One region of the Inquilinus sp. NPDC058860 genome, then DNA from elsewhere that is predicted to be linked to it. Evidence: riboswitches for the same ligand, from Rfam matches in the RefSeq annotation. Region 1 holds a riboswitch; the other holds the start of a gene.

Region 1 (4,694 bases):
TCGAGGAGATCCTGATCCCGCTCTACCGCGACGGGTCGAAGGAGGCGATCCTGCGCCATTCGCCGAGCGGTAAGGTGCCGACCCTGATCGACGGCGAAACGACGGTCTGGGACAGCCTGGCGATCCTCGAATATCTGGCCGAGCGCTTCCCGGATCTCGCCCTGTGGCCGCGCGACCCGGCGCGCCGAGCACTCGCGCGGTCGATCTCGGCGGAGATGCACAGCGGCTTCATCGGTCTGCGCAACGAGCTGCCGATGGACCTGGATCCGCCCGACCCCGGCGGGGCCCACAGCGATGCGACCGAAGCCGATATCGCCCGCGTCACCGCGATCTGGCGGCAGTGCCGCGAGGCGGCCGGCACCGAGGGCGCGTTCCTGTTCGGCGCCTTCGGCGCGGCCGACTGCATGTATGCCCCGGTGGCGGTGCGATTCGACCGCTACGGCGTGCCGCTCGACCCGGTCTGCCGGGCCTATGCCGACGAGATCCTGGGCCTGCCGGCGATGCGGCGCTGGGTCGAGGCGGGGATGGCCGAGCCCTGGGTGCTCACCTTTTAGAGCGGGATGATACGACCGCGCATTCGGGCACGGTCAGACATGACGCCGAGCGTCTATGTGGTGCCTCTCCCGCCTGGCGGGAGAGGTCGGGCTCGCGCAGCGAGACCGGGTGAGGGTTGGTCCCGGCCTCGACAAACTCCCCTCACCCGGAGCCGCTTGCGTCTCCGACCTCTCCCGTAAACGGGAGAGGCAAAAAAACAGCTCCTTCGTTCGATAGGCTGATCGATCCGGCCCAAGATCACCCCGCTCCAACCCCCGGCTAACCGCGGCCGATGTCGCCGATCTCGTACGGCGTGGTCTGGTACAGCTGGTTGATCCAGTTGCCGAACAGCAGATGCGCGTGGCTGCGCCACCGGTTCTGCGGCTTGCGGCCGGGGTCGTTCCCCGGGAAATAGTCGTGCGGCAGGGCGATCGCCTTGCCGGCAGCGACGTCGCGGAAATACTCGTCGCCGAGCGTGTCGGTGTCGTACTCGACATGGTTGAACATGTGCAGCGACCGGCGGCTGGCATCTTCCAGCAGGCACAACCCGGCATCGTCCGACTCCATCAGCACCTTCATGCCGCTGGCCGCCGGGATGTCCTCGCGCCGGTTCTCGGTCCAGCGCGACACCGGGATGGTGAAATCGTCCGAGAAGCCGCGCAGATAGGGCGAGGCCGCCTCGACGATGCGGTGGCGGTACACGCCGAACTTCTTTGCGGGCAGCGCGTGCTTGGGCACGCCGTGGAAATGATGCACGGCGGCCTGGGCGCCCCAGCAGATGTTGAAGCAGCCATGGACGTTGGTCTGCGTCCAGTCGAAGACCCGGCGCAGCTCGTCCCAGTAGGTCACCTGCTCGAACGCCATCGTCTCGACCGGCGCGCCGGTGACGATGAAGCCGTCGAACTTCTCCGTCCGGACATCCTCCCAGTCGCGGTAGAAGGACAGGATGTGGTCGCTGGGCGTGTTGCGCGGCACGTGGTTGGTCATCTTGACCAGCGTCAGCTCGACCTGCAACGGCGAGGCGCCGAGCAGCCGGGCGAACTGGGTCTCGGTCTTGACCTTGTTCGGCATCAGGTTCAGCAGGCCGATCCGCATCGGCCGGATATCCTGCCGCACCGCCTGCGCCTCGAGCATCACCATGACCCCTTCCGCTTCGAGGACGGAGCGGGCGGGCAGGTCGTTCGGAATCTTGATCGGCATAGCTTCGGTCTGTTTCCACGCGTCGTGGGCAGGACCGATTGTGGAATGACCCGCTTGGTTGTCGGTTCGACCACATCCTCCCTCGCGGGAGCGCCACCTTGCTCGGGGAAGCAGGTTGGCGTCGGGCAGTGCCCAACTCCTGATGTGCGTCAAGTTCTACGGGGTCCGCCGGCACATTTCAACTGGATGAATGTGGATCTACGTCCGGTCCGCCGGGCTTCGGCTCAGGGAGGTCTCTCAGGGCGTCGCCCGGGCGGGCAGGCTCAGCACCGCATGCTCGGCATAATAGCGGGCGGCGCCGGGGTGCAGCGGCACGCCGAGGCCGCGCGTGGCGCCGTCGAGCGCGATCTCCTTGCCGCGCGGATGGCCCGCCGCCAGCAGGTCCAGGGTCGATTTCTGCCACAGGGCACGGGCGATCTCGTAGACCGTGGCCTCGGCGATCCGCTCCGCCACCAGCCAGATCGCCCCGACCGACAGGCCCGGCACCTCCGCGGCGACGCCGTCATAGAGGCCGGCGGGGATCGGCTCCTCGGCGAAGAACGGCACCTTGGCGACCAGCGCCTCGGCCTCCGGCCCCGCGATCGGCAGCAGCCGGATCGGCCGCCGCCGCGCCAGGTCGGCGATCACCCCGAGCGGCGGTCCGCCGGTCATCACCATGGCGTCGAGCCCGCCTTCGGCCAGCAGGTCGGCCGACGGCTCCGGCCGCTCGTAGATCTCGGTCACATCCGTCTGCTTCAGGCCGTAGGCGGCGAGGATCAGGCGGATGTCATAGATCGTGCCGGAGCCTTCGGCGCCGACCGAGACGCGCTTGCCCTTGAGGTCGGCCACCGACTGCACCGGGCTGTCGGCGGGCACCACGACATGGACGAATTCGGAGAAGAGATGGGCGATGGCGCGCAGGCTGGTCACCGGCGGCTGGCCGGCGAAGGGCCCCTCGCCGGCATAGGCGGCGAAGGCGACGTCGGCCTGGGCCAAGCCGGAATCGAACTCGCCGGCGTTGATCCGCCTGATGTTGTCGATCGACCCGGCGCTGGCCTGGGCCACCGCGATCAGGCCGGAAACGCCGCAGCTGCCGCCGGCGCTGCCGCAGGGGGGCAGGCCGGGGGGGCCGGAGATGGCGCCGGCGATGATGCCGCCGATCGGGAAATAGGTGCCGCCGGTGGTGCCGGTGCCGATGCGGAAGAACAGCGGGTCCTGCGCCCGCGCCGATCGCATTCCCCCCAATCCCGCTATGCCGATCCCCGCCGCGGCCATCCCGGCGGCGGGAAGCACCGAGGTCAGCAGGCGGCGGCGGGTCAGCATGGCGGTTCCCTTCAGGCGGCGTCGCGCATGGTCGGCGGCGTCTCGTCCGGCGCGCGCGGGTCGAGCTCGGCCGCGACCGGCGTGGTGGTGGGCACGGCGACGAAGCTGCCCTGCTCCTCGTTCGGCATCGCCGCCCGCCGGGTCATGCGGAAGACGGTGAACAGCGCCAGCAGCACCGCGACCGCGCCGGTCCAGACGAACAGCCCGGACGGGCCCAGCAGTTGCATCACCCGCGACGCCACGATCGGCCCGAACACCGCGCCGGTGCCGTAGCACAACAGCAGGCCGGCCGCGGCCGGCACCAGCTGCTCCGGCGTCATGAAGTCGTTGGCGTGGCTGAGGCTGAGCGGATAGATGGTGTAGGACAGCCCGCCGAAGGCCGCGAGCAGCACCAGCAACAGCGTGGGCGACAGCCCGCCGAACACCGCCAGGGCGGCGCTGATCAGCGCCAGCGAAATGGTGATGCCGAGGAATACCTGGCGCCGGTCGAAGCGGTCGGACAGCTTGCCGACCGGGTATTGCAGCAGGAAGCCGGCGAAGATCGCCGTCATCATGAAGCCGGCGATCCAGTCCGGCGACGGGTCGATGGTGCGGGCATAGACCGGCCCCATGCCGGAGAAGGCGGCGCTGATCAGCCCGACCGAGAAGCAGCCGGCGACGCCGAGCGGCGAGATCGCGATCAGGGCGCGCAGGCCGAAGCGCTTGACCTTGATCACCGGCGGCGTCTCGACCGGGGTCAGCGACAGCGGCACCAGCGACAGCGACACCAGCATCGCCACCACCGAGAACAGGGCGAAGCCGGCCGGGTCCATCACCGTCAGCCAGGGCTGCGACAGGCCGAAGGCGGTGTAGTTCACCGCCATGTAGGAGGACATCACCCGGCCGCGCACGGCGTTCACCGCCCGGGCGTTCAGCCAGCTCTCGATGATCGTGAACAGCACCGCCATGCTGATGCCGGTGATCAGGCGCAGCACCGCCCATACCACCGGGTCGACCCACAGCGCGTGAACCAGCGCCGTCGCCGAGGCGATCGCGGCGAAGGCGGCGAAGGTGCGGATATGGCCGACCAGCAGCACGATCCGCGGGCAGATCAGCGTGCCCAGGGCGAAGCCGCCGGAATAGAAGGCCAGCACCAGACCGATGGTCCCGACGTCGAAGCCGTCGAGATCCATCCGCACCGCGACCAGCGTGCCGAACAGCCCGTTGCCCATGATCATGATGGCGGCGCTGAACAGCAGCGGCGCCACGGCCAGAAGGACTGAGCCGAGGGAAGGCGGCGAAGAGGCGGAATCGGTGGCAGCCATCACGTCCGTTCTAGGTCGGCCGAAAGGCCGGGGCCAGGGAAGATTCGTGACGATTTCAGGGCAAGCCGCCCGATGGTCCCGGCCAGCAGATAAGGTGGGTCGGACAGCCGGGCGGACCAGCCCCTCGCAGCCTCGGGCGGACGGCGCGACGGCTGCGGTTCAGCCGCCGCGCTTCGGCCGGTAGAAGACGTGGTCGCCGATCGAGGCGCTGCGGCGGAAACGGTTGGTCCAGGCCGGCATGCCGCGGCCCAGCGCCCGCATCGCCGCCGGGGCCAGGAAGTACTGGCCGCCGTCGGTCGGGTCGTCGGCGAAATAGCCGTCCAGCATCTGCCAGACCACGAGCCGCGCGGTGCG
Region 2 (4,694 bases), on a different contig from region 1:
GCCGCCGGCGGATCCGGCCGAGCTGGCGCGCCGCATGGTCGAGATCGCCGAGCGCAGCGCCCGGCTGGTCACCGCCTTCCTGGAGAAGCAGGGCCGCGCCGAGGCGCCGGAGCTGGATCCGCTCAACATCGGCTCGGCCTTCCTGGCCATGACCTCGCGGCTGATGGCCGACCCGACCCGGCTGGTGCAGGCCCAGATGTCGCTGTGGCAGGACTATGCCACGCTGTGGAGCCGCACCGCCCAGCGTCTCTTGGGCCAGGAGGCGGAGCCGGTGGTGACGGCGGAGAAGGGCGACAAGCGCTTCAAGGACCCGGCCTGGAGCGAGGTCGCGGTGTTCGATTTCATCAAGCAGTCCTACCTGCTGACCGCGCGCTGGCTGCAGGGCTCGGTCCGCCAGGTCGAGGGGCTGGATGCCAAGACGGCGAAGAAGGTCGACTTCTACACCCGCCAGTTCATCGACGCGATGGCGCCATCCAACTTCGTCGCCACCAACCCCGAAGTGCTGCGCAGCACGCTGGAATCGCGCGGCGAGAACCTGGTCAAGGGCCTCGAGAACATGCTGGCCGACCTGGAGCGCGGCCAAGGCCGGCTGGCCGTCAGCATGACCGACCGCACCGCCTTCGAGATCGGCCGCAACATCGCAGTCACCCCCGGCAAGGTGGTGTTCGAGACCGAGCTGATGCAGCTGATCCAGTACGACCCGGCCACCGAGACGGTGGCGCGGCGGCCGCTGCTGATCATCCCGCCCTGGATCAACAAGTTCTACATCCTCGACCTGAAGCCGCAGAACAGCCTGATCCGCTGGGCGGTGGAACAGGGCCACACCGTCTTCGTGGTCTCCTGGGTCAATCCGGACGGGCGCCTGGCCGGCAAGAGCTTCGCCGACTACATGCTGGAGGGGTCGCTGGCGGCGATCGGCGCGATCGAGCAGGCGACCGGCGAGCGCGAGGTCAATGTCGTCGGCTACTGCCTGGGCGGCACGCTTCTGGCCTGTACTCTGGCCTGGATGACGGCCAAGGGCGAAGAGGATCGGGTCAAGAGCGCGACCTATCTGACCACGCTGACCGACTTCACCGATCCGGGCGAGCTCGGCATCTTCGTCGACGAGGAGCAGTTGCGGACGATCGAGGCGAAGATGTCCGGCAAGGGCTATCTCGAAGGCTCGGCCATGGCGACGACCTTCAACCTGCTGCGCGCCAACGACCTGATCTGGTCCTTCGTCGTCAACAACTACCTCCTGGGCAAGGACCCCTTCCCCTTCGACCTCCTGTACTGGAACAGCGACGCGACCCGGATGCCGGCCGCGATGCACAGCTTCTATCTGCGCAACATGTATCAGGAGAACCGGCTGGCGCAGCCGGGCGGCATAGCGCTCGCCGGCGTGCCGATCGACCTGACCACGATCAGGACGCCCAGCTTCATGCTATCGACCCGCGACGACCACATCGCGCCCTGGGCCTCGACCTATGCCGCGACCCAGCTGTTCGGCGGCCCGGTGCGCTTCTGCCTCAGCGCCTCGGGCCACATCGCCGGAGTGGTCAACCCGCCGGCGGCGAAGAAGTACTGCCACTGGGTCAACACCCGGACCCCGGCGAGCCCCGACTCCTGGCTCAAGGGAGCGAAGCAGGTCGAAGGCTCCTGGTGGCCGGAATGGCAGAAATGGATCTCCCGCCATGCCGGCGGCCAGGTCCCGGCCCGGCACCCTGGGGACCGCGAGCTGACCCCGATCGAGGACGCGCCCGGGCGCTACGTGCGGGCGACGTGAACGCACGCCACGACGTAGGTTGGGTTCGCGACAGCGAACCCGACACTGGTCCGGCTGCACGATGTTGGGTTCGCCCAGCGAACCCAACCTACTCAGCATCTCACGCCGCCAGGTCAGCCACTCGGCCATAGGCTTGGCGCAGATCGGCCAGGCGATCGCCCTCCAGCACCCGGTCGAGATGGATCTCCGGCCGGGACGCGGCGGCGAGGACGACGCGGTAGAGATGGGTCCACAGCCCGGCGCCGCGATGCACCACGGCGTAGAGGATCTCGCGCCGGTGCGGGTCGCGCGGGCCGGGACAGGGGTGCTCGTCGAGCCGCTCGACCGTGTCGCCGGGGCCGGCGAGCGGGATCGCGGCGGAAGCGGATGCGGACATGAAAAACCCTCCTTCGCGGTTGCGAGGAGGGCTGACGCGCGGCGTTCGACCCGTTTGGTTGCCGGTCCGGCCGCATCGCCCCTCTTGCGAGAGGCCACCACCTTGCCCGGGAGGCAGGTTGGCGTGGGCGTCAGCCCAGCTCTGGATGCGAGGCCGGGTGTAGCGCGGGCCGAGGCGCAGCGCAAGAGGGATGGCAGGCCTTGCCTCGGACCCACGGATCGTCGGACCCTGACCCGTCCTCCAGCGGCGAGCCTGCGATGCCCGATCCCTCCCCTGCCCGGCCCGTGCCCGACCTGTTCGCCGCCCGGCCCCAGGCCTATGACCGCTTCACCCGAGCGGAATGGGCGGCGCTCCGGGCCTCGACGCCGATGGCGCTGTCCGAGACCGAGCTGGCCGAGCTGCGCGGGCTGAACGAGCCGATGTCGCAGGCCGATGTCGCCGACATCCTGCTGCCGCTGTCGCGCCTGCTGAACCTGCACGTCGCCGCCGCCCGCAGGCTCGACGGGGTGCAGGACGCCTTCCTCGGCCGGCCCGGCCCGCCGCCGCCCTACATCATCGGGGTCGCCGGCAGCGTCGCCGTCGGCAAGAGCACCTTCGCGCGGCTGCTGCGCCTGCTGCTGTCGCGCTGGCCCGACCATCCGCGGGTCGAGCTGGTGACCACCGACGGCTTCCTGTGGCCGAAATCGGTGCTGGAGGAGCGCGGGCTGATGCGGCGCAAAGGCTTCCCCGAGAGCTACGACCTGCGCCGGATGATCGGCTTCCTGGCCGCGGTGAAGTCCGGCCGGCCGGAGGTCGAGGCGCCGGTCTATTCCCACCTCGCCTACGACATCCTGCCCGGCGAGAAGCAGGTGATCCGCCGGCCGGACATCCTGATCTTCGAGGGGCTGAACGTGCTGCAGGCCCCGGCCGGGGCCTCGGTCGTCACCTCCGATTTCTTCGACTTCTCGGTCTATGTCGATGCCGAGGAGGAGGACATCGCCCGCTGGTTCGTCGAGCGCCGCCTGCTGCTGCAGCGCACCGCGTTCCGGGACCCCTCCTCCCATTTCCATCACCAGCGCGACTTGCCGGAGGCGGAAGCCCGCCGCGTCGCCCGCGAGATCTGGGACCGGATCAACGGGGTGAACCTCCGCGAGAACATCCTGCCGACGCGGCAGCGCGCCCGGCTGGTGCTGCACAAGGCCGCCGACCATTCGGTCGACGCCGTCGCCCTGCGCCGGATGTAGCCATGGACCTGCCCCTCGGACCGCTGCTCGGATCGGGCAAGGAGGCCGAGGTCTTCGATGCCGGCGACCTGGTGGTCAAGCTGTACCGGACGACGGCGACCGCGCCGAAGCGGGCGGCGTTCCGCGAGGCGTCGATCCTGGCGCTGATCGAGGCGCTCGGGCTGCCCGCGCCCTCGGCCCGGGCCGTCGGGCAGATCGACGGCCGCTGGGGGATCGCCATGACCCGGGCCGGGGGGCCGTCCCTCGCCGATGCCATCCGCTGCCGGCCCGACCGGGTTTCGGCCTGCCTGGAGCGCATGGCCCGGCTTCAGATCGAGATCCATGGCCATCCGGGGACGCATCTCGGCAGCATGAAAGCCAGGCTGGCGGTCAATATCGGCCGGGCGCCGATCCCGGATGAAGCATTGCGGCGCCGGCTGCTGGACGACCTGGCCGAGCTGCCGGAGGGCGACCGCCTCTGCCACGGCGACTTTCATCCCTGGAATATCCTGGGGCCGCCGGGGCAGGAGGTGGTGGTCGACTGGCTGGACGCCTGCGCCGGCGATCCGGCGGCCGATGTCTGCCGCTCCTACGTGCTGATCCGGCCGGTGGCGCCGGAGCTGGCCGTCGCCTATGTCGAGACCTACATCGCAGCCGCGGGCGAGAGCCGGGACCTGGTCTTCGCCTGGCTGCCTTTCGTCGCCGCCGCCCGCCTGGCCGAAGGCGTGCCCGGCGAGGCCGAAAGACTGATGGCGATGGCCGCGTCCGGATCGCCGTTCTGACCCCGGATCCGGCTGTGCGGACCCGGCATATCCGGTCTGATTCCGCGTCGACCTTGCCATTCCACCCGTATTCCCCCATGTTTGGGGGGTCATTCTGGTTTGGACGGCCGGCCTGCTATGCCCTCGCGGCCGCGGATCCCTCGCCTTTCCCCTTCCCGTTTGATGCGTCGCGCAGTTCCGCGCGGCGCCACCCCCTCAACTGGAGGAAAAGCGATGCCGATCGGCACCGTTAAGTGGTTCAACAGCACCAAAGGCTTCGGCTTCATTCAGCCGGAGAACGGCGGCTCGGACGTCTTCGTCCACATCTCCGCCGTCGAGCGCGCCGGTCTGCGCGGCCTGAACGAAGGCCAGAAGATCTCCTACGAGGAGCAGCGCGATCCGAAGCGCGGCAAGACCTCGGCGGAGAATCTGAAGGAAGTCTGAGCCTTCGATTGCGGAGCGGATCAGGAGCGCCCGCGCCGTCGGGCGCTCCTTTTCTTATGACAGATCGACGATGCGGAAGCGTCGCGCCAGAGGAGGCCGTCATGCCGTTCAAGCCGAACTACAATCAGCAGCGCAGCGAGCGTAAC

Evidence for each region. Region 1 has a riboswitch for S-adenosylmethionine ahead of metA (homoserine O-succinyltransferase). Riboswitches for the same ligand answer to the same signal wherever they lie in the genome.
Region 2: another riboswitch for S-adenosylmethionine. It lies ahead of ACFW16_RS16905 (hypothetical protein); the one in region 1 lies ahead of metA (homoserine O-succinyltransferase).

What each region holds. Positions count from the first base shown of each region.
Region 1 is NZ_JBHYMS010000016.1:80,570-85,263, forward strand. It holds gene ACFW16_RS13640 (glutathione S-transferase family protein) at 1-554, shown strand, start outside; gene metA (homoserine O-succinyltransferase) at 814-1,734, opposite strand; SAM-I-IV-variant riboswitch at 1,779-1,885, opposite strand; gene ACFW16_RS13650 (TAXI family TRAP transporter solute-binding subunit) at 1,972-3,036, opposite strand; gene ACFW16_RS13655 (MFS transporter) at 3,048-4,340, opposite strand; gene ACFW16_RS13660 (cell wall hydrolase) at 4,500-4,694, opposite strand, start outside.
Region 2 is NZ_JBHYMS010000022.1:10,250-14,943, reverse strand. It holds gene phaC (class I poly(R)-hydroxyalkanoic acid synthase) at 35-1,765, shown strand; gene ACFW16_RS16905 (hypothetical protein) at 1,866-2,141, opposite strand; SAM-I-IV-variant riboswitch at 2,186-2,295, opposite strand; gene coaA (type I pantothenate kinase) at 2,399-3,364, shown strand; gene ACFW16_RS16895 (phosphotransferase family protein) at 3,367-4,125, shown strand; gene ACFW16_RS16890 (cold-shock protein) at 4,339-4,548, shown strand; gene ACFW16_RS16885 (hypothetical protein) at 4,650-4,694, shown strand, end outside.